Regions from separate parts of the Erythrobacter sp. S43 genome, predicted to be linked through region 1. Evidence: predicted binding sites of a transcription regulator. Region 1 holds the regulator's gene; each other region holds the start of a gene.
What was found. Region 1 encodes LexA, which represses DNA repair genes until DNA is damaged. Its sites were predicted from a motif close to GTTCCNCNCTTGTTCT; they were not measured.

Region 1 (7,978 bases):
GAACAGGGCATCGGGCAGGATGCCGAACTCATCGCGATAGGATTCTGCACCCAAAGCTCCGTGCCGTTTAGACAGTTTCGCTCCGTCTGGACCGTGGATCAGCGGGACGTGTGCATAGACCGGCTCAGGCCATCCTCCTTCGATCTGATCCATCGCGTGATAGATCGGCAGCTGACGGAAAGCATTGTTAAGGTGATCGTCTCCGCGGATCACATGGGTTACGCCCATATCGCGGTCATCGACCACCACGGCGAGCATATAAGTCGGCGTACCGTCAGCGCGCAGGATGATATAGTCGTCGATTTCTTCGTTCTTGACTGACACGCGGCCCTGAACACAATCTTCGATTGTGGCTTCGCCTTCTTGCGGGGTCTTGATCCGAACGGTGAACGGTGCACCATCCGGTGCCTCTGAGGGGGCGCGATCGCGCCAACGGCCGTCATAACGCATCGGCTGCTTATTGGCGCGCTGCTCGGCGCGCATTTCTTCGAGTTCTTCGGGTGTGGCAAAACACTTATAGGCGTGGCCGGCTTCGAGCAGTTTGTGGGCAACTCCGGCGTGCCGATCTGCGCGCTTGGACTGGAATGTCGGCTCTTCATCATAGTCGAGGCCGAGCCAATCAAGACCGTCCAAAATGGCATCAATCGCTTCCTGCGTAGAGCGCTTGCGATCAGTGTCTTCGATCCGAAGTAGCGCTTTGCCACCATGGTGACGCGCGTAAAGCCAGTTGAACAGGGCCGTGCGCGCACCACCAATATGCAGGAAACCGGTGGGTGAGGGGGCAAAACGGGTGACCACTGTGCCGGCGCCATTCGCCTCGTTTGTGCCGCTTTCGCTTGCCATAACCTCTTCAATCCTCTTCAATTCTTTGCCGCGCCATAAAGGGGGCAAGGCAGTGCGCGATACGCCAATCATTCCGATGGGGGACGATACCGAGGGCGTTTCGGGCCCCGATGCTGCACCGCAACGTAAATCCGTGCTGCGCCCTTGGCAAAGCGGGGCGGACTTGTCCAGCGCAGGGGTGTTTTCCTTCAGGCGAATAACCTCTACTGCTGAGCGGTTCCTGGGTGGTGCTGGTTTTGACCGTGCGCCATGGCTGGCCGTGGCTTTTGGATGCGGGATCTTGGCATGGTTCGGTTTGAAGACCGAATGGCAATGGATCGCCGCAATCACCTTCGGACTTCTTTCGGCATTGAGCGCAATTGCAGTTTGGCGGGGAGTGGATGACCGTGCACATCTGCGCCAGGCGATTGTGGCGGTTGGATTGGTTTTCGCCGCAGGGATCGCGGTTATTTGGGTGCGATCGGAGATGGTTGGAGCGGAGCCGATTGATCGCCCGACGATCGAACGCATTGAGGGCTACGTCCTGGACCGTGAGGATCAACCGGCAGATGACCGGATCCGCCTAACTCTGGCGGTGCGCGATGCCGAAACCGCGCAAAGCAGGAAGATCCGCGTCAATGTGACCTTGGAAAAGGCCAGCGATGCTATGGCTGACGGCGCAGTAGTGCGAGCGCGTGTACGGTTGATGCCGCCCGCAAGCCCGATGTTGCCCGGCTCGTATGATTTCGCCCGTGCAGCGTGGTTCAAGGGTCTGGCCGCAACAGGGAGCGTGCTGGGCAAGGTCGAGTTGATCGAACCTGCCAGCCAAGATGGCACCATAGCCGCCATTCAGAGAGCTCTGTCAGGGCACGTGCGCGAGCGGGTGGACGGATCACCCGGCACCATCGCCGCCGCCTTTGCCAGCGGTGATCGCGGTGCAATTGGTGAGGAAGATGAGGAGGCGATGCGGGATGCAGGTCTGACCCATCTTCTCGCGATCAGCGGGTTGCATGTCAGTGCCGTGATCGCTGCTGCCTATTTTGTCGCGCTCAAGCTGCTCGCGCTCTTCCCCGCCTTGGTACTGCGTGTCAGGCTGCCGTTGATAGCTGCGTCGGTGGGAGCAATAGCCGGCGTGTCATACACGCTTCTGACCGGCGCTCAGGTGCCGACAGTGCGGGCTTGTGTTGCGGCCATGCTGGTGCTTGTCGCATTGGCCATGGGACGCGATGCGTTGTCCCTGCGGATGGTTGCGGTGGCCGCCGGCGTTGTCATGCTGCTTTGGCCTGAGAGTGTGGTCGGGCCCAGCTTTCAGATGAGCTTTGCCGCGGTGCTCGCGATCGTAGCCTTGCACACGAGTGATCGGGTGAAGGCCTTCCTCGCGCCGCGCGAAGAGCCATGGTCCCGCCATGTTAGCAGGCGGGTGTGGATGCTCTTCATCACCGGCCTGGTGATCGAAATCGCGCTGATGCCGATCGTCTTGTTCCACTTCCATCGAGCGGGTGTTTACGGCGCCGTTGCCAATGTTCTCGCCATTCCATTGGTCACCTTCATATCAATGCCGTTGATCGCGATAGGATTGGTGCTCGATCTGGTCGGGCTCGGCGCGCCAGCTTGGTGGCTGGTCGAGAAGTCACTGCAAATCCTATTGGGTATAGCCCACTTCACATCAAGCCAACCCGGCGCGGTGAAACTGATGCCACAAATGACCTGGACGACCATAGCCCTGTTTATCGCAGGGGGGCTTTGGCTCGCCCTATGGCAGAGGCGCGCGCGGTTGCTTGCTGCCATACCCGTTGCGATTGCTTTGGGCATGTTGTTGAGCACCCCAGTTCCCGATCTCCTAATCGGGAGGGAAGGGCGGCACGTTGGGATAGTGCTTGACGATCCAGACGGATCCGCGCGCCTCGTTTCGCTGCGAGATAGCCGGTCAAGCTATGCGCGAGACAACCTTCTCGAGCTTTCGAGCGTGTCTTCCGAGCCTATCGCTATTTCTGAATGGAGCGGGGCTGACTGCTCACCTCAATTCTGTGTTGTAACGTTGGAGCGAGGAGGCCGTGATTGGACGCTGCTGTTGGCGCGTAACCGTGATCTGGTTGAAGAGATGGCGCTAGCCGCGGCTTGTGAACGCAGTGATATCGTTGTGGCTAACCGCTACCTGCCGCGCTCTTGCAAGCCGAAATGGCTGAAAGCTGATCGCCGTTTGTTAGCTAAAGAAGGTGGCCTAGCGGTCGATTTGGGGTCCGAAACCGTCACCAGTGTCGGCGCGTCGCAGGGAGATCATGGGTGGTGGCGCGGGGAGAGCGACTGACCCCGTATCCCCGCGCTCACGCAATCAGTGGTAACGGCGCAAGAGCCCAGCAAGCTTACCTTGAACCTGCACTTCATCAGGCCCGTAGACCTGCGGATCATAGGAGGCGTTGGCTGGATCAAGCCGAACCAGACCGCCATCCTTGTGGAGGTATTTCAGGGTAGCTTCTTCTCCGCGCACCAGAGCGACGACAATCTCGCCATCGCGCGCGGTTTCGGTGCGTTTCACCAAAGCGAAGTCACCATCAAAGATGCCTGCATCGACCATGGAGTCGCCTGACACTTCGAGCGCGTAGTGGTCGCCCGGGCCAAGCAATGCTGCAGGAACCGGCAACGAGCTCTGTCCTTCAAGCGCTTCGATCGGCGCACCGGCAGCGATTCGGCCATGCAGCGGGATTTCAATCACGTCATTCGCTGGCGCCGGCGCTGTCGTCGGTGGCGTTATCGGAGCAACCACATCATTGGCAGCACGCGTTGCGCGAGGCGCTGGTGTCGCATCTTCGGGCATTTTGATAACTTCAAGTGCCCGCGCACGATTAGCGAGGCGGCGAATGAAGCCGCGTTCTTCTAGTGCAGAGATCAGGCGGTGCACGCCGGATTTACTCTTGAGATCAAGAGCCTCTTTCATCTCTTCAAAACTGGGTGAAATTCCCGACTCCTCCAACCGTTGCTGGATGAAGCGGAGCAATTCGTGCTGCTTTGCTGTCAGCATTGATAACCTCCCTCGGGCGACATGGGATGCAAGGTGTATGACTTTGCACCCCGCCGCACAGGATCACACTTGGCGCGCGCCAAGAGGCACCACTCTCAAGCGAGAATTGGGTGCTTTGCCGCACTGTTTCGCCCGCCGATATGGTGAACGAATGTGGAACAAGTAGGCAACATGATCCGGTGAGTCAAGCGGCTATGGCCCGCAAACCCGCAGAATTCAGCCATTCTGGAGGTTAAACACCTGAACCGGTTTACCAGCCTTCACCGGCGGCGAGTTGGGAGGCCGATCAATAAGGCAGTTGGCTAGTGCCATTGAACGCAAGGCGCTCGAGTCCTGCGAACCAGCAAGCCTGACATTGGCACCATCGCTGATACCACGCAGGAACTCGCGGCGGCCGCCCGTAGCCGGGAGACCCTCTGATGAGATCAGTGTTTGGTGTTTTGGGAAAGGGTCAGGATCACCCATTGATGCGCGTATCAGGGGCAGGGCGAAGAGAAAGCAGGTCACGAAGCTTGAGACTGGATTGCCCGGTAGGCCTAGGATGACTTGCGTGCCCAATTCATCCACGCGCGTAGCGACCAACAACGGTTTACCCGGCTTGATAGCGACCTTCCAAAAGTCGATTTTTGCACCCCAGTCCTCCAGCGCCGTCTGGATCAGATCATGGTCACCGACTGACGCCCCGCCAGAGGTGATGAGGATGTGATTTTCTGCGGCACTATCGAGAGCGGCTGCCAGAGCGACTTCATCATCAGGCACGGGACCGAGCTGCTCAACACTACCCACATAGGGTGAAACCATTGCGCCTATCATCAACCCATTGCTTGCTGGGATCTGGTGCGGTTCGCAGGGATCGCCGGGTCTTACCAACTCGTCTCCGCTGTCCAGCACGGCCACTGATGGCGGTTCGACCTCTGATAGGGAATGCTGCCCCGATGAAGCTGCAAGCGCGAGGACGGCAGGTGTGACCCGAATTCCTTTGCGAAGCACGGTGTCACCAAATCCGAAGTCAAAACCCATTGCGCGGACATGGCTGCCGGGACCGGGCATAACCTGAGCTGCAACGGTGTCTCCATTGACCGTTGCGTTCTCCTGGATAAGCACGCGGTCAGCACCTTGAGGCATGTGTGCCCCGGTAGAGATGCGCACACACTCGCCAGCTTGGAGTGCCCCTTCATAAGGAGAACCAGCGCGGCTTTCTCCCACTCGTTTCCACGGGCCGTGTTCACCCGCAAGGGCATAGCCATCCATAGCGGACAGGTCGGCGGGCGGTTGAGTGCGCCGGGCTACAACATCTTCAGCTAGGTAACGCGGCGGCGCGTTTGGCATCAAGCCAATGCTTGCCGAATGCCTCTTCGGCGCCAGCGCCAGCAGCCGTTCCCAAGCTTCCTCAAGAGTGAGCATTGCGCTCATTCAGCCGCTTTCCAGTGTCCCGACTTGCCTCCGCGCTTTTCGATCAAGCGAACAGCATCGATGACCATGCCTTTATCGATAGCTTTGGCCATATCATAGATGGTCAGCAGCGCTGTGGAGACTCCCACCATTGCCTCCATCTCAACCCCGGTTTTGCCAGTCAGCGAAGCGGTTGCTGTGGCGCGCACGGCATCCTCTTCGAACGCAAACTCAACATTCACGGCATCGAGCGCGAGCGGGTGGCAAAGCGGGATCAACTCACCGGTCTTTTTGGCGGCCATGATCCCGGCGATACGGGCGGTGCCAAGAACATCGCCTTTGGGTGCATCTCCGTCTCTGATAGCGGCAAGTGCTTCGGGCGACATCCGTATCCGGCCCGATGCAATGGCTACACGTTCGGTGGCCGCTTTACCTCCGACGTTGACCATGCGCGCCGCACCGTCTTCGCCGATATGTGTAAGGTCGCTCATGCAGCAGAATGTGCGCCAAGCAGCTCTTGTGTGGCAAGGGTTATGTCATCGCTGCGCATAAGACTTTCGCCAACGAGGAATGTGCGCACGCCCGACCTTGCCAGCCGCTCGCAATCATCGTTCGAGGCGATGCCGCTTTCGCCGACCAGCAATGCCCCCTCTGGGGCGAGTGGGGCGAGCCGTTCGGTAGTTGTGAGCGAAGTGGTGAAGGTCTTCAGATCGCGGTTATTCACCCCGAGCAGGCGGGACTTAAGATGCTTGGCCGCGCGTTCGAGCTCTTGCTCGTCATGGACTTCGATCAAGACATCCATGCCATGTTCAGCGGCCGCCGTTTCTATCTCGACCATTGCCGAATCCTCGAGCGCGGCAACAATGATCAAGATCGCATCCGCCCCGATGGCGCGCGCCTCCAGGCACTGCCACGGATCGACCATAAAGTCTTTGCGCAGCACTGGTAGGTCACAGGCATTGCGCGCGGCGATGAGGTATTCCTCATGCCCTTGGAAGTATGACGCATCGGTCAGGACTGATAAACACGTTGCTCCACCAGCCTGATAATCACGGGCATGATCTGCAGGACGGAAGTCTTCTCTAATCAGGCCCTTAGAGGGGCTAGCCTTCTTAATCTCCGCGATCAGACCAAAGGCGGTCTCTGATGCAGCGCGCAATGCCGTTTCAAAGCCGCGGGGAGCGGACTGTTCGCGTGCCATGGCGCGCAGATCACCAGTTGAGACCTTCTGCTTGCGTGTATCAACCTCGTCGCGCTTGGTAGCGCAGATTTCTTCGAGCTTGTTCATTGTGCCAGCGCAATCCAGTCCGCGAGGAGTTTACCAGCCTTGCCGCTGTCGAGTGCCTCTGCGGCAAGCGAAGCGCCTTCACCCCAATCATCAGTCTTGCCCGACACTACCAGAGTTGCTGCAGCATTGAATATGACCGCGTCACGGTACGCGCCCGGGGTACCTTCAAGTAGAGCCTTCAGAGCCTTCGCATTGTGATCCGCTTCACCGCCACGAATGGCTTCAACCGGCGCATGCTCTAATCCAATCTGTGACGCGTCGACCCGTCGCATCGCAAAATCGTTGCCGTCTACATCGGCAAGCTCGTTCCCGCCGGCGAGACTAAGCTCGTCAAGGCCCTCATCACCCGAAACAATAAACGTACGCTCTGTGCCGAGCCGCGCTTTGGCATCGGCATAGATCGGGACATAACCCGGGCGGGCGATCCCGATAAGCTGACGCTTGACCCCAGCAGGGTTCGACAATGGCCCCATCAGATTGAAGATCGTCCGCTTGCCCAGCTTTTGGCGAATGGGCTGAATACGGCCCATTGCGGGGTGGTGGTTCTTTGCGAAGAGAAAACAGATCCCGATTTCCGCCAGCGTCTTTTCGGCCGTACGTCCAGCTGCGTCCATATCGAGACCGAGGGCTTCAAGGGTGTCCGCCGCGCCCGATTTTGAGGAGGCGGCGCGGTTCCCGTGTTTGGCGACCGGAACTCCGCACGCTGCGACGACAAGACTTACGGCAGTCGAGACGTTGAGCGTGTGATGGCCATCACCGCCAGTGCCGCAGCAGTCGATGGCGTTGTCTGGGGCTTCTATCGGGATTAACCGGGCACGAAGCGCACGCGCTGCGCCTGCAATTTCTTCGGCGGTCTCACTGCGCTCCGTCATCGCCAGCAGGAAGCGCGCGATTTCTTCTTCGCTCGCTTCGCCATCAAGTATCCAGCCGAACACCTCTTCGGCTTCGGTTTCACTCATGTGAGGGACGGCGAGGGGGAGTGTCTTCATGGTTTCACTCGTTCGGGCAGCTGCGCTTCGATGCCGCAGATGTTTAGGAAATTGGCAAGCAGCGCGTGACCGTATTCAGTTGCGATGCTTTCAGGGTGAAATTGGACGCCGTGGATGGGCAGTTCTGTATGACGGAAGCCCTGCACATGGTCATCGTCCGAGCGAGCGTTAACCGCGAGGCAATCGGGAATGTCTTCAACAATCAGAGAGTGATAGCGCGTTGCGGTGAAGGGCGAGGGGATACCCGCAAACACGCCTGTCCCATCATGCGTGACCGGCGAGGTTTTGCCATGCATCAACCCGCCCCGTGTAACTTTGCCGCCAAAATGTTGGCCGATGCTTTGATGGCCGAGACACACGCCAAGCAGCGGCTTTACGCTGTCTGCGCAGGCGGCAACGAGATCGAGGCTGATCCCCGCCTCGTTGGGTGTACACGGTCCGGGTGAAATCAGAAAGCCCGCCGCACCT
Region 2 (7,978 bases), 1.8 Mb from region 1:
TTGTCTGGCGAGCGCGGTGTCGAAGTAACCTATGACAAGGACAAGATGAGCGCCGGGCAAGTTCTCGCCATATTGCAGGGGCAAGGTTTGACGGTCGAAGACGTCACCACGCGCGAAGCGGATCTGGAAGATGTCTTCGTGCAGCTTACGGGAACAGGCGCCTAGGGCTAATACGGGGAGACTGCGCGTGCGGTTAGTTGGTCAGATACTGGGGGCGACCGCCATTTTGGGCATTGCAGCGGCATGTTCTGATGCAGAGGTCCGCGCCAATGCAAGCGACCTTGCCGCTGATCTGCCCCGCGCCGAACAACCTGCCGAATGCCCGGCGGAAGGTCCTGCATTGCAAGTGCTCGGCAGCGGCGGGCCGATCGCAGAGGCTGATCGCGCGGGCACATCCTATCTGCTCTGGATCGATGGTGAGCCGCGTCTGCTGATCGATGCGGGGGCGGGCAGTTTCCTGCGCTTTGCGCAAGCAGGTGGAAAGATCGATACGCTTGATGCGATCCTGCTTACGCATCTGCATGCGGACCACGTGGGCGACTTGCCCGGCATCCTCAACACGGGCGGATTTGAAGGCCGCGAAGAGCCTTTGCCAGTGATTGGCCCTGACGAAGCGCCGCGCTTTCCTGGAACCGCCGAATTCCTGTCCCGCCTGCTGTCAAAGGAAGGAGGCGCGTTTGCCTACAATGGCGGGTATCTCGACGGCACCGAGAACAAGGCGAAGCTGGAGCCGCGCGATGTTGTTACGGCGCAAGGCACAGCTGGTCGGACAGGGTTGGATGTGTCGAATGACTATTCGGTGATGGCGCATCCGGTGCATCATGGCCCTGTTCCCGCGTTGGGCTATCATATCGAGGTGGACGGCAAGAGTTTTGTCATCACAGGAGACCAAAGTTTCCAGAGCGAGCGGTTCTTAAGCGATCTAACCGACAGCAAGCCCACCATCCTGTTCGCGCATCATGTGATCAACGGCGAAGCGGGGCAGCCTATCGGCCTGCACCGGACGCCATCGCAGATCGGCGAGTTGGCGCGCGCGCTGAAGCCACAGCGTCTGGTTCTCACTCACAACATGAACCGGTCTTTGAAGCCGCTGTCGAACAGCCTCGCAGCGATAAAGGCGGGCTATGATGGCGAAGTCAGCGTCGCGATGGATCTGGATTGCTACGCGCTGTGAGGTTCAGGCCTCCCGCTTTTTCCAGTTTTTGTGCGAGATCCGCTCAATATCCTTTTGGCAATGGCGGCATTTGGTGACGTAAGTCGAGCCGGTCCATTCGATATCGCGGCGGTGCGGGCGGTGACGCCCGAAAACACAAAGCATGGGTGAAAGCGCAGACACGGTAAGGCGGAGTCCTGTTGGTTGGCCAACGTTGCGGCCGGTTGTCGATTCCTGCGGACCCTAAAAGCTTCGCGTAAGCCACGTGCCTTCGTGCTATGTAACATGAGCTAACACACTCTGTTACATTTGCCCAACCATTTCTGCTGCAGTGCAACAAAATTCCAAGCGTCGCGCCTGCGGTGTAGCCCCTTGCCCCGCGCGCATTTGCGGGCCATGTCGCGAGCCATGGGTGAGACAGCGCATAACGCATACGCATATGATGTGATTATCATCGGCTCTGGCGCCGCGGGGCTTACAGCTGCGCTGGAGCTGGCCGAGTCGAAAAAGGTGCTGGTTCTGGCCAAGGGTTCGCTTACCGGTGGGTCGACCGCATGGGCGCAGGGCGGCATCGCGGCTGTGCTCGACGCTGGTGATACGTTTGAAAACCATGTCCGCGATACGATGGTCGCGGGCGCTGGATTGAACGATCGCGATGCGGTGGAGTTCGTGATTGAACGCGCGCCAGAGAGCATTGACCGGCTGATCGAACTGGGCGTGCCCTTCAATAAGGAGTCGGGCGACCTTCACCTCACTCGCGAGGGCGGGCACTCGCACCGCAGGATCGTGCATGTTGATGACGCGACCGGGTGGGCGGTGCAGAGCGCGCTGCTGAAAGCTGCCGAGGCGAGCCCGAACATCACCATGCTCGCCGGGCGCACCTGTATCGATTTTATCACCGATCGCCACCGCGAGAAGTTCTCTGCCGCTGGCCGAGTGTGGGGCGTTTATGCGCTCAATGAAGAAACCGGCCGTGTCGAGCGCCACGTTGCACGCGCCACTATCCTTGCGGCAGGCGGGGCGGGGCGTGTCTACCAATTCTCGACTGCCCCGCGCGGCGCGACGGGTGACGGGATTGCGATGGCTTGGCGGGCTGGTGCGCGTGTCTCCAATATGGAGATGATGCAGTTCCACCCGACCTGCCTCTACAATCTTGAAGTCAAAAACTTCCTCATCACAGAGGCCGTGCGCGGTGAGGGCGGGCGGCTGTATCACCCCGAAACCGGCCACCGTTTCATGGCGGATTATGACCCGGAGCGAATGGAATTGGCCCCGCGCGATGTCGTGGCGCGCGCCATCGATGACCAGATCAAACGCTTCGGTCTTGATTACGTGCATCTCGATATCAGTCACGAAAGCCCGGACTTCATTCGCAGCCACTTCCCTACGATCCACGAAAAGCTGACTGGCCTCGGCATCGATATGACAACAGGCCCGATTCCCGTCGTGCCTGCGCAGCATTACACTTGCGGCGGCGTGGTGGTGGACCTTCACGCGCGCACCGATCTACCCGGCCTATGGGCGGCGGGCGAATGCACCGAAAGCGGGCTCCACGGCGCCAACCGCTTGGCTTCGAACAGCCTGCTTGAGTGCTTTGTCTATGGCGAAGCGGCAGCGAGCGATATTCTGGAGCGCTGGGATGATTTGGAAGCCCCGCCAGAGGTCAAACGCTGGGACGGAAGCCGGGTTTCGGATTCGGACGAGCAGGTCGTGATCAAACAGAACTGGACCGAAATCCGCCGCTTCATGTGGAACTATGTCGGCATCGTCCGCACCACAAAGCGACTGGAGCGTGCCGCCAACCGCATCGCTCTACTGCGACAAGAGGTGGAGGAATATTACGGCAGCTTCGTTGTCACCACCGATCTCATCGAACTGCGCAACCTGCTGCAAGCGGCAGAGCTGATCGTGACGTCAGCGCTAAAGCGGCACGAAAGCCGCGGCCTTCACTACACGCTGGATTATCCGGAGACCTCGGACGCAGTGCAGGATACGGTGTTAGTCCCCTAAATCGAAGGCACGTTTGGGGCGCTTCAAGTTGGGTGCGTAGGCGCTCCAGCCGTGAAACTTCTCAAAAGTATCTTCGAGAGCGTCGTAGAATTTTGTTCCCTCGGGTGTCCAGCACTCCAAGCCATCGCGCGCCTCGACGGTGCGTCCTTCCGCTCGCAATGTAATTTGTTTGAGTCCTCCATTTGAGACAACAATGACCTCACGTTCATGCCGGGGCTTTGCAAGGCATTCTGGGTCATGCAGGCCAACCTTCGCTGCCTTCTCTGCCATCTCGCGCAGTTCCGTGAGTTGAGGATTATTCAGCGTTCCGAATTGGCGGCTTAATCGTGGCTCGCCTGCCGCATATCCGCTTGTACGAATGCCGGGAGTGATTGAATATCGTCCGGTGTTGAGATCCAATGACAGTCGATTGGCCGTCGCCCATTCGCTTCGATTGATTGTGGCGTTGACATGATGCGCCCCGGCGAGGTCTGCTGTCATGCAGGCTGAAAGCGACGCAAAGAGCGGTATGACCATCCAACGCATCATCATGTTTTGCCATGATGCGCATTCTTTGCAAAGAGTGCGGTCTGCCCTTTCGCGGTACTGACTATCAAAGGACAAACATGCCCACCATCACCACGCCCAACACCGGCCTTGAGCTGTTTTACGAATCCCATGGCGATCCGTCGAACGAGACGATGTTCCTTGTTATGGGGCTGGGTGCGCAGCTGACGCTTTGGCCGGACGAGTTTGTCGAGGCACTGGTGACGCGCGGCTATCATGTGATCCGATATGACAACCGCGATATTGGCCTAAGCCACAAGTTTGACGGCCAGACGGCGCCGGGCATCCGCTGGCAGCTGTTCCGCAAGATCATCGGCTGGCCCGCGGCCGTGCCTTATACGCTCAGCGATATGGCCGATGACGGTGCGGGCCTGATGGAGGCTTTGGGGATTGAGAAAGCCCACGTCGTCGGCGCGAGCATGGGCGGGATGATCGCGCAGCTGATGGCGGTGAACCATGCCGACAAGCTGCACTCGCTCACCAGCGTGATGTCCACCAGCGGCAACCCCCGCGTGCCTCAGGCAGACAAGAATGCGATTGAAGCGCTGACCGCGCCGATCACCTCGATGGAAGAGGAGAATCTGGTCGCCCACGGTATCAACATCGCGCGCAATATCGGCAGCCCCGATTACCAGCTTGAGGAAGATCGTCTGCGCGAGAAGGTTCTGCGCAGCGTGCGCCGCAGCGTCTACCCGCCCGGCCTTCCGCGTCAGCTCGCGGCGATTATCGACGATGGAGACCGCCGTGCGCGTCTCGGCCATGTGACGACGCCAACACTGGTGCTGCACGGTGAGGCTGATCCGCTGGTGAAGCTTGAAGGTGGCAAAGACACCGCCAAGCACATCCCCGGAGCGAAGCTTGTGACGCTGCCGGGCTGGGGCCATGACCTGCCCATGGAGCTAATCAACCCGCTTGCGGACCACATCCACGAACACGCACGCGGCGTGATGGGCACGAAGGAAAGCGTGGCGGCTTAGGGCTTCAATTTTCGATTAAGTGCACCACACTTTTCCGGAAAGAGGCTCCTGCGGTGGCGGTGGTTGGTTTGGCGACGTGTCGTCCGAAGGTGCGCTTCGGTTTTCGCAGAAGCCTGATTGCCGAGAATATCCGGGCTCGGCAGGTGATGGGGCCTCGCCTTCGCGGCACATCATCATGGCTCCGGATGGGTCGCGAAAGGCCACAATACGAATTTCATCACCGTATTCGTCGAACCTGACTGGCCTTGAAACAGCTCCTTTGAAAACGCGTACGGCCTCGTTGCGATCAAATCTGCAAATGCCCGCTGCCCCTAGGCTGGCGAGCGCATCGGCTGTTTCCGCCAAGGAGGCGTCAGGGTTCATTTGGACGTGGGTGTAGCCATAGAATTCCGGATACTCAGTCTCGGCACGCTCGCTTAAGTCTATCTTTGAGCCGTTTTTATCGCGCCAGACCTTTTCTTCCGGGTCGTACTTGATTGGGCTGCCAAAGCGCTCGACATACTCACCGCAGTCGCATGGCGGCGGTGTGGTGATCGACAGCAAGACCAGCAACTCCGGATCGACAAACGGCTCCTCAGCCGTTTCAGCGCAGCCCGAAGCGAGAATCGCCGCGCCCAACGCAAGCGACGCTCTCATCCGCTTCGCCGCATCTAAAATCGCGTTCATCAACAGGCTCCGTTTGCGATGGACGCAACAATCTTGCCGCATCTCATGCGAAAGATTCACAGATTGATTCACATGATTCAATCACCAAATTTTTCTTCACAGATTCAATTTGGGGGTTGCGCAACTCACGACTCAAGCTTTCTCCACGCGTCGCTGCGCTGCAACATAGAATTGTAACATGCGAAAGTGCGTTTTTATGGTTAATCATGTGTTGACCGGAGTCCGCTGCTGATTCATCATCTAGTGGTTCGGTCATGGCTGACACCCCAAAACCTAGACTTCTTGTCCCGAGCCCATCGGGGGCGCGGCAGGGGAAGGAGTCTCTTCGAAAAGGGTGCAATCGCGGCTGATTGTTGAGGAACTGCGGGATCAAATGGGCATATCTTGTGGCCATCCTGTGGAGATAGCGGTATAGAACAGAATCGGAACATCGGCTCTTGCGCGGCGTTGTGATTCCGGGGACTAAACGGGGCCAAAATGGAATTTAAAGCGAGTGAAGGCGTGCCACAGGACGTGCTGACCGAAGGTGATGCGAACGAGACCACAGAAGGTCAAAACGCAGCCTCGAAAAAAGAAAAGACAACGGCGATCATCATGGAAACGAAAGATAAGGGCAGCGAAGAGCTGATCGCGGAGAAAGCTGGCGAGGCGCTGGCTGGTGCCGTTGCCGAATCCATGAAGGCCGCTGCGCAACCGGACAGCAAGACGGTCAATCCGCGTCGCTTTGACGTGCAGATCGACGAATCACGCGATGCGAACCTGACCGAGTTCGGCAAAGAAACGCTGACCGATCGCTATCTCCTGCCCGGTGAGAAGTATCAGGATCTGTTTGCCCGCGTTGCTGATGCCTACGCGGATGATGCCGAGCATGCTCAGCGTCTTTACGATTACATCTCGAACCTGTGGTTCATGCCGGCAACGCCGGTCCTCTCCAACGGCGGCACGGGCCGTGGTCTGCCGATCTCTTGCTATCTCAACAGCGTGAATGACAGCCTTGATGGCATTGTTGGCACCTGGAACGAGAATGTCTGGCTTGCCTCCAAGGGTGGCGGCATCGGCACCTATTGGGGCAATGTTCGCGGCATTGGTGAGCCGGTGGGTCTCAACGGCAAAACCAGCGGCATCATTCCGTTCGTGCGGGTGATGGACTCGCTGACGCTGGCGATTTCGCAAGGCTCTCTGCGTCGCGGTTCGGCGGCGTGTTATCTCGACGTGTCGCACCCGGAGATCGAGGAGTTCCTTGAAATCCGTAAGCCGTCGGGTGACTTCAACCGCAAGGCATTAAACCTGCACCACGGCGTGCTGCTGACCGATGACTTTATGGAAGCGGTTCGTGATGGCGCCGAGTTCGAGTTGAAATCACCCAAGACCGGTGAAGTGCGCGGCTCTGTTGATGCCCGCTCGCTGTTCCAGAAGCTGGTCGAGACCCGTCTCGCCACCGGTGAGCCTTACATCGTGTTCGGCGACACCGTGAACCGCATGATGCCCAAGCACCACCGTGATCTGGGTCTCAAGGTTTCGACTTCGAATCTGTGCTCGGAAATTACACTGCCAACCGGCATTGACCACCTTGGCAATGATCGTACGGCGGTGTGCTGCCTGTCCTCGCTCAACCTAGAGAAGTGGGACGAATGGAACGGTGACAAGCAGTTTATCGAAGACGTCATGCGCTTCCTCGACAACGTCCTGCAAGACTATATCGATCGTGCACCCGACGAGATGGCGCGCGCCAAATACTCCGCCGATCGCGAGCGTTCGGTTGGTCTGGGCGTCATGGGCTTCCACTCCTTCCTTCAGCAGAAGGGTCTCGGTTTCGAGTCGGCGACGGCCAAGGCGATGAACCTGAAGATGTTCAAGCATATTCAGGCCAAGGCGTCCGAAGCTTCGATGCTGCTTGCTCAAGAGCGCGGCCCGTGTCCTGATGCGGCAGAAATGGGCGCGATGGAGCGTTTCAGCTGCAAAATGGCGATCGCGCCGACCGCATCGATCAGCATCATTTGCGGCGGCACCAGCGCGTGCATCGAGCCGATCCCGGCCAATATCTACACGCACAAGACGCTGTCGGGCTCGTTCATCGTCAAGAACCCGTATCTTGAGAAACTGCTCGATAAGAAGAGCAAAAACTCGAACAATGTCTGGAACTCGATCCTCGAGCGCGGTGGTTCGGTTCAGCATCTCGATTTCCTTACCGAAGAGGAAAAGGCGAGCTTCAAGACCAGCTTCGAAATCGATCAGCGCTGGCTGCTTGAATTCGCCGCCGACCGCGCGCCTTACATCGATCAGGCCCAGTCGCTGAACCTGTTCATCCCCGCTGACGTCGATAAGTGGGATCTGATGATGCTGCACTTCCAGGCATGGGAAAAAGGCATCAAGTCGCTTTACTATCTCCGCTCGAAATCGGTGCAGCGCGCAGGCTTTGCTGGGGGTGTTGAGGCCGACAATACAGCTGATGCTCCAGAGATCGCGCTGAAAGCCGAATTGGGCGAACAGCAAACAGATTACGAAGAATGCCTGAGCTGCCAGTAAGGATATGGAATAATCATACGATTTAGTTTAAGGCTAAACCATAAGGCGGGGCTGGAACCCAAAAAGGGCAACAGCGTATAAAATACAGTGAGGAATGCCT
Region 3 (7,978 bases), 2.6 Mb from region 1:
GCGAACTTGCCGGTTCGAAAGCTTTGTTGCTGGGTTACGGCGCGATTGGCAAGCTGATCAAACCGCGGCTTGAAGCCTTTGACGTCGATGTGACGGTGGTGCGCCGTTCGGGTGGTGAAGGCGTGCTGACGCCCAATCAATGGCGCGACAAGCTCGGTCAGTTTGACTGGGTGATCCTCGCTGTACCTGCGACGCCAGAAACCGACGGAATGATCGGTGCGGATGAGCTTGCGGCGATGAAATCGGATGCCGTGCTCGTTAATATCGCGCGCGGGCAGGTGATCGACCAGCCGGCCTTGGTCGAGGCGCTTCAGGGCAAGCAGATCGGCGGCGCATTTCTTGATGTGACCACGCCGGAGCCGCTGCCGGCCGATGATGTCTTATGGACGCTCGACAATGCACATATCACCATGCACCTTTCGGGCCGAGCGCAGGACAAGATGTTCTTCCGCAGTGCCGATCGTTTTCTCGACAACCTCGACAAGTATCGTCGCGGCGAGCCGATTGGTCCGATCTTCGATCCCAAGCTTGGCTATTGAGCGCGGTCACTCATCGGGTAAGGTGAATCCCGAAATAGGAGACCGCCCGAATGTCCGACCAAACGAACAGCAGCACCAAAGCCTCTGATCTGTTTGTCGAATGCCTTGAGGCGGAAGGCGTCGAATATGTCTTCGGCGTTCCGGGTGAGGAGAACCTCGACCTGCTCGAAAGCCTCTCCAACTCCTCAATCAAGCTGGTTTTGACCCGTCATGAGCAAGGCGCCGGCTTTATGGCCGCGACCTATGGGCGGCACACCGGCAAAACAGGGGTATTTCTGGCGACACTTGGCCCAGGTGCGACCAATATGGTGACGGCGGTTGCCTACTCGCAGTTGGGCGGAATGCCGACGCTCGCGATCACTGGGCAAAAGCCAATCAAGCATTCCAAGCAGGGGCGGTTCCAAATTCTCGACGTAGTCGACATGATGGGCCCGATCACCAAATTCACACATCAGCTGCATTCGGGCGACAATGTGCCAAGCCGCGTGCGCGAGGCGTTTCGGCTTGCCGAAGAGGAAAAGCCCGGCGCGACGCATCTCGAGCTGCCCGAAGACATTGCCGCCGAAGAATCGACCAGCCGCCCGATTGCGGCCAGCATTGCGCGGCGCCCCTCTGCTGAAGTGAAAGCGGTGCGCCTAGCAGTTGAGGCTATCGAGAATGCGAAATCTCCCGTGCTTGTCATCGCGGCGGGCGCAAATCGCCGGATGACCAGCAATATGCTGCGCGAATTCGTCGAGAAAACTCGTATCCCTTTCGTCACCACGCAGATGGGCAAGGGCGTGCTCGACGAACGCCACCCGCTGTTTATCGGGTGCGCGGCGCTTTCGTCAGGCGACTTCTGTCACCGCGCGATCGAAGATGCCGATCTGATCATCAATGTCGGTCACGATGTGATCGAGAAACCGCCGTTCTTTATGAACGAGACCGGCGCCAAGGTAATCCACATCTCCAACACTACCGCTGAGGTGGATCCGGTGTACTTCCCGCAGATCGAAGTGATCGGCGATATCGCCAACGCAATTTGGCAGATCAAGGAAACGATCACGGTTCAGGAAAGCTGGTCTTGCGGGCGCATGCTCGAATATCGCGAAGCGGAGCTTAAACATTCGCAGCCGCTCGAAGACGATGCGCGCTTCCCGATCTTCCCGCCGCATCTGGTGAAGCAGGTGCGTGAAAGTATGCCAGAGGACGGCATCATATGCCTCGACAACGGCATCTACAAAATCTGGTTCGCGCGCAATTACACCGCGTACCGGCCGAACACTGTCCTGCTAGACAACGCGCTTGCGACGATGGGTGCAGGGCTGCCCAGCGCGATGATGAGTGCGATGCTCTATCCCGAGCGGCGATCCATGGCGATCTGCGGCGATGGTGGGTTTATGATGAACAGCCAGGAGCTGGAAACGGCGGTGCGCCTCGGCCTCAATCTCACCGTGCTGATCCTGCGCGATGATGCCTATGGGATGATCCGCTGGAAACAGGCCAATATGGGTTTCAAGGATTACGGTCTCACCTACAACAACCCCGATTTCGTCAAATATGCCGAAAGCTACGGCGCGCATGGCCACCGCGTGACCAGCAGCGAACATCTCGCCGATGTGCTTGCCGAAACCGGAACGGCGAACGGCGTTCATGTCATAGACTGCCCAGTGGACTACAGTGAGAATGATCAGATCTTGAACCACGATATCAAAGATTTGAGCGCGGCTTTGTAGAGCGCGCGCCAATGCAACACGGGGGAGCATTTATGATGAAAGCGAGTATCGGTCTGGCACTTTCCGGAGCTGTGGTTGCAAGTGCAGCGCAGGCTGAGGAGGCTCAGTCGAGCGTCCATCTCTACGACATTGAAGCGCGGCTTCTTTACGAAGAGAGCGGCACCCTTTCTGACGATATCACGGCGATGAAGGACTTTGTCGCATGGAACACCATCATTGCGGAGGGCTCTGCCAAAGAACCGGCGACGGATGTTCTGGTTGCCGTAGTGCTGAATTCGGGCGGCGAGGTTTTTAGCGAGACGCCTCTGACGATCCGTGCACTTGGTGACGGAGGCAAGGTCCTGTTTGAGCGGACGTTCGCCAGCGTATTGGTCGACGGAACAGCGCACCAGTTCCTGTATCTCAAAGACGCGACCTGTGAGGGCGAAATCACCCTCGAAGCCAAGATGGGCGACCAAAGCCGGTCGGAAATGATCGAGCTGTTCTGCGGCGAATAGGAGAACCGATGCCAAGCCTGAAAGACACCTACCCGCTCTATCTCAACAACAAGGCCGAGCAGCCCAACACCGATCTGGCTGTCACGGATAAATATACGGGTGAGGTGGCTTTCCGCGTCGCGAAGGCCGGGCCGGAAATCATTGACGAAGCGATTGCGGGCGCGGTGCGGGCAACGGAGTCGATGGCGCGGCTGGCATCTTACGAAAAGCAGGATGTGCTGATGCACTGTGTCAATCGCTTCAAGGAGCGGTTTGACGAGCTCGCCTATGCGCTGTGCGTCGAGGCGGGCAAACCAATCAATGACAGCGAGGGCGAGGTCACCCGTCTGATCGACACCTTCCGTATCGCTGCCGAAGAATCGGTGCGCAATTATGGCGAGGTCATGCCGCTCGATATCTCGGCACGGGCGAAGGGGTATTCGGCGATGTGGAAGCGCGTGCCGATTGGCCCGTGCAGCTTTATCTCGCCCTTCAACTTCCCGCTCAATCTCGCCGCGCACAAGATCGCACCTGCTATCGCTATGGGTTGCCCGTTTGTGATGAAGCCCGCGTCCAAAACGCCGCTTGGTGCGATCATCATGGGTGAGGTGTTGGCCGAATGTGATGTGCTGCCCGAAGGCGCGTTCTCGATCCTGCCCGCCAGCCGCGACGGGGCGGACCTGTTCACGGAAGACGAGCGGCTGAAGCTGCTCAGCTTCACAGGATCGCCCGCCGTTGGCTGGGCGTTGAAAGCCAAGGCTGGCAAGAAGAAGGTCGTGCTCGAGCTCGGCGGAAATGCAGCCGTGATTGTCGACAAGGATGCCGATCTCGATGATGCGTTGGGGCGGATCATCTTCGGCGCATTCTACCAGTCGGGCCAATCGTGCATCGGGGTTCAGCGCATCCTGATCCACGAAGATGTCTATGATGCATTCAAGCCAATGCTGGTCGAGAAGACCAAGTCTCTGATCGCAGGCGACCCAAAGGACCGCGACACTTTTGTCGGTCCGATGATATCCGAAGGCGAGGCAACGCGGCTGAAAGGCTGGATCGACGAAGCCATCGAGGGCGGCGCGGACCTTCTCACCGGCGGCGGGCTATCGAACGGCAACATGCTCGAAGCGACGCTGCTCGAGAACGTCCACCGCGATGCCAAGGCACTGAACGAAGAAGCCTTCGGGCCGCTCGCGATTTTGCAGAAGTTCAGCACGTTTGACGAGGCGCTCGACGAAGTGAACCGCTCCACCTTCGGCTTGCAGGCTGGTATTTTCACCCGCGATCTGTTCCAGATGTACGATGCGTGGGACCGGCTCGAAGTCGGCGGCGTGGTGATCAACGATGTGCCCAGTTACCGCGTCGACAACATGCCCTATGGTGGCGTTAAAGACTCCGGGCTGGGCCGCGAAGGTATCCGGTTCGCCATGGAGGACATGAGCGAAATCCGGAACCTTGTCGTGCGCAGGACCTAGCTCTCCTCCAGCAACAACAGCACAGCCGTTACCTGCATCCGTTCATTGGCTCCGAAGCGATGGTCGACATCACGCACGGTCGCATCGGCCACCAGCTGACCGGGAATGGTGAACTCGTGATCGGGCAGGGCGGCGATAAAGTCTTCGCCCACCTCAACCGCCTCATGCCCGTCGAAATCGAGCACCACCTCATGCCGCGTGCCGGTGAAGGTGATGGAGGACCACGCCTTCTCTTCATGTGAGAGCAGGTTCGCGCGACCCTCGGCGAGCATGAGCAACGCCTCGCGCACACGGTCGCCCGTGGTGCGTTTGGGGCGATAGCGGCGAGCGCGGGGCTGGGCCGACTTTGTCTCGATATCCAGATCAAGCAGCATAAGCCGGCTCCCGCCATAGGATTGCGCCGATAGTGGCTGATTTGGTTTCGATGCGTTGTTCGAAAGGCTCGGGCGCTTTGCCATAGGCGCGCATCCAGGCCCGGGTTCGCGCCTCTGTCTTGGCGCGGGGGATACGGCCCATGCGCAAATCCAGAACGAAGCGCGGATCGTGGGCGGCCAAACGCCCGAACTTGGTGGCTGGCATATCGTGCTCACGCATGAATTTTTCGACGTCTCGTATCAGCATAGTGCGTCCCTCTTGCTGCGGTGGATGGATGGCGAATCACTCAATGTTCCTAATTTGTTCCAGTTGAAATCCTACTTGTCTAGGAAAAATCCTATGCTATAGGGGAATTATGGAACATCTCACCAAAGCAGAGCGCCATGCGCGCGGTCGGTTGCAGGATATAGTGCGTGACAAGCGCAGCAGTTTTGCGGAGCTTTCGCGCCTTCTGGGGCGCAATCCGGCGTATTTGCAGCAGTATGTGACGCGCGGCAGCCCGCGCCATCTCGACGAGCCGGACTTGCGGAAAATCGCAGCGTTTCTAGGTATTTCTACTCGGATCATCGAAACGCGGCGGTTTGATGATAACGACTATGATGCTCCCACAGTGCGGGACAATGTGCCTGCAACACCAGAGCGCGGCGAGTGGGTCGATGTGCCGCGCTATGCCGTCGGGGCCTCGGCAGGGCCGGGCGCATTGCCGGGAGAGGAAAATTCCTACGATTCGTTCCGATTCTCGCGTCGATGGCTCGCGGAACAGGGACTTGAGAAGTCCAAACTGTCCGCGATCACGGTCGAGGGGGACTCGATGGAGCCGTTGCTCAACGATGGCGATGAAATCCTCGTCGATCTATCCGAGCAACCCTATCGCGACGGTATCCATGTTGTGCGCATGGGCGACACCCTAATGGTCAAACGCGTAGCCAGCGCCGGAGGAGGGCGCTTCTCGTTGCTCTCACAAAACCTCGCCTACCCGCCCGTGAGCGTGGCGGCGGAAGATATCGAGATTATTGGTCGAGTAGTCTGGAAAGGTGGGCGGATTTAGCCCACATAATCCACATGGTTTCCTTTGGGCGAACAGTCTTGGCCGTATTTTTGGCCTCGTTGGTGAACAACATCTTGTTTTTCGCTGCGCCTTGGGACGCATGGTTGAGACCAGAGACTCACTTTGGAGCAACTGATACTTGGAAAATACCAGATTGGGGTTTCCTAGCTTTCGCCCAGTTTTTCGTTTTTGGATTTTGCGTTGTGGGTCTCGTGGTGCTGTTGATTGTGGCCCGGCTGCTAGTCCCTCACCAGTTTTCTGGCATCGTTGGTAAAGTGGTGTTCGTGGCACTTGGGGGGATGGTCGGTGGCACTATGTTTTTGGTTCTTTTCACTGATTATCATCTTCTGGACGCCGCGTTGGCCTCGGTGCCTGGCGTTGCCTTCGGAGCAATAACCGCTTTGAGCTTCGCGCTAATCTGCGCCGATTGGTTCCGGCGGTGGGAAGAAACACCCCTTGCCGAAGACTGAGCAAACTTCCATGTGAATCCGATGACCGACAAACCCACACCCCCCATGAAAGCCGCGATCATTCCGGTGACGCCGTTGCAGCAGAATTGTTCGCTGATCTGGTGCACTGCCACCAACAAGGCGGCGCTGATTGATCCGGGCGGTGATCTCGACAAACTGAAAGCTGGTGTCGCCAAAGCCGGGGTGAAGCTGGAGAAGATTCTCATCACCCACGGGCATCTCGACCATTGCGGTCAGGCGGGGATGCTGGCGGATGAGCTGGGCCTGCCGGTCGAAGGGCCGCATAAGGATGACCTGTTCTGGATCGAGCAGCTCGATGGCGATGGCGCGCGCTATGGCATGGTAGCCAAGAGCTTTGAGCCGACCCGATGGCTGGAGAACAACGACACCGTTACCGTTGGAGACCTAACGCTTGACGTAATCCACTGCCCCGGCCACACGCCCGGCCATGTCGTGTTCTTCCACGCACCCAGCCGCTTTGCGGTGGTCGGCGATGTGCTGTTCCAAGGATCAATCGGCCGCACAGACTTTCCGCGCGGCAACCATCAGGACCTTATCGATTCGATCACCCAGCGCCTGTGGCCGCTCGGCGAGGATGTGATGTTCATCCCCGGCCACGGCCCGACCAGCACGTTCGGTCAGGAGCGAAAAACCAACGCTTTCGTCTCGGACTACGCGTTGTCCTAAACTACACCCGCACCGATCAGGCTCGCCATCACTGCCAGGCCGAGCAGCACCAACAGCGTCACAATCGTGCCGATCATGCGGCCGATTTGGGCTTTGCCGCCGTCCATGCCGAACGCGTGCGCGACGCGGGCGATGATGTAGATACCGGCGACAATGGCCAGCCACGGTTCGCCTTTGCCCGAAAGCTCGATCGCCGCGATCAGGATCAAGACGAAAGGCGTGTTTTCGACGAAATTCGCCTGCGCGCGCATCCGGCGTTGCAAGGGCTCACTGCCGCCATCGCCAATGCCGATGCCCTGTGCCCGGCGGACGGCGCCGACGCGGATGGCAAGCCAGACATTCAGAACCGCCGCAGCCGCAGCGGCAGCCAGTGTTACCGGAAGCATTTCCATGATTGATCCCCTCTCAGATACTTGGCGACCCTGCTAACGAGGGGCGAGGGTGCTGGCAACGCGGGAGATTTCGCTCTGCACAACGCTTGCAAGACGCCGAAAAGATGCTATGTGCCGCGCCTTCCCGCCAAAACCGGCCCGGATGTTCGCGCGAGCAAGCCTTGTGCGCACCGTGGGTCTGGCTTAGAGGCGTTCACAGAATCACGAACGTTTTGCGACGTTCAACACACGAATTTACCTAAGGAACTGGCGTAGCCATGGCTGTCCCTAAGAGAAAAGTATCCCCGCATCGTCGTGGTAATCGCCGCGCTCACGATTCGCTGAAAGTCGAAGCATTCCACGAATGCAACAATTGCGGCGAGTTGAAGCGCCCGCACAACATGTGTGGTCACTGCGGCTATTATAACGGCCGTGAAGTGATGGTGCCGAAGGGCATCTGATCCCCTCTTTTTGCAAAGGAATGAGCGCATGAGCCTGCCGCGTATCGCGATTGATGCGATGGGCGGCGATGAAGGCGTGCGCATCATGGTGGAAGGCGCTGCGCTCGCTCGGCGCGCCCATGATGGATTCAAGTTCCTGCTGGTAGGTGATGAAACGCGCATCAAGGCTGCGCTCGACAATCACCCCAACATGCGCGGTGCATCGGAAATCCTGCATTGTGACGATGTGATCGGTGGCGAGGAGCTGCCGAGCAAAGCCATTCGCCGCGCCAAGACAACATCGATGGGTCTCGCTGTGAATGCGGTGAAGACTGGTGAAGCCGGAGCCGCTGTAAGCGCGGGCAACACCGGCGCATTGATGGCGATG

Region 2: AC0V6K_RS05500 (ribonucleoside-diphosphate reductase subunit alpha) is a predicted target of LexA. The motif match lies at 5,766-5,781, and genes of this name have one in related genera.
Region 3: AC0V6K_RS01790 (S24 family peptidase) is a predicted target of LexA. The motif match lies at 4,866-4,881, and genes of this name have one in related genera.

What each region holds. Positions count from the first base shown of each region.
Region 1 is NZ_CP200285.1:2,927,009-2,934,986, reverse strand. It holds gene gltX (glutamate--tRNA ligase) at 1-843, opposite strand, end outside; gene AC0V6K_RS14490 (ComEC/Rec2 family competence protein) at 896-3,130, shown strand; gene lexA (transcriptional repressor LexA) at 3,155-3,841, opposite strand; gene AC0V6K_RS14480 (molybdopterin molybdotransferase MoeA) at 4,058-5,254, opposite strand; gene moaC (cyclic pyranopterin monophosphate synthase MoaC) at 5,251-5,724, opposite strand; gene trpC (indole-3-glycerol phosphate synthase TrpC) at 5,721-6,521, opposite strand; gene trpD (anthranilate phosphoribosyltransferase) at 6,518-7,510, opposite strand; gene AC0V6K_RS14460 (anthranilate synthase component II) at 7,507-7,978, opposite strand, start outside.
Region 2 is NZ_CP200285.1:1,138,820-1,146,797, reverse strand. It holds gene AC0V6K_RS05530 (ABC transporter ATP-binding protein) at 1-165, shown strand, start outside; gene AC0V6K_RS05525 (MBL fold metallo-hydrolase) at 188-1,174, shown strand; gene nadB (L-aspartate oxidase) at 1,562-3,163, shown strand; gene AC0V6K_RS05515 (hypothetical protein) at 3,152-3,694, opposite strand; gene AC0V6K_RS05510 (alpha/beta fold hydrolase) at 3,769-4,686, shown strand; gene AC0V6K_RS05505 (hypothetical protein) at 4,702-5,352, opposite strand; gene AC0V6K_RS05500 (ribonucleoside-diphosphate reductase subunit alpha) at 5,830-7,878, shown strand.
Region 3 is NZ_CP200285.1:339,343-347,320, reverse strand. It holds gene AC0V6K_RS01820 (D-2-hydroxyacid dehydrogenase) at 1-539, shown strand, start outside; gene AC0V6K_RS01815 (acetolactate synthase large subunit) at 590-2,254, shown strand; gene AC0V6K_RS01810 (hypothetical protein) at 2,287-2,751, shown strand; gene AC0V6K_RS01805 (aldehyde dehydrogenase family protein) at 2,760-4,199, shown strand; gene AC0V6K_RS01800 (hypothetical protein) at 4,196-4,573, opposite strand; gene AC0V6K_RS01795 (hypothetical protein) at 4,563-4,820, opposite strand; gene AC0V6K_RS01790 (S24 family peptidase) at 4,930-5,622, shown strand; gene AC0V6K_RS01785 (hypothetical protein) at 5,685-6,092, shown strand; gene AC0V6K_RS01780 (MBL fold metallo-hydrolase) at 6,138-6,779, shown strand; gene AC0V6K_RS01775 (MAPEG family protein) at 6,776-7,171, opposite strand; gene rpmF (50S ribosomal protein L32) at 7,429-7,611, shown strand; gene plsX (phosphate acyltransferase PlsX) at 7,640-7,978, shown strand, end outside.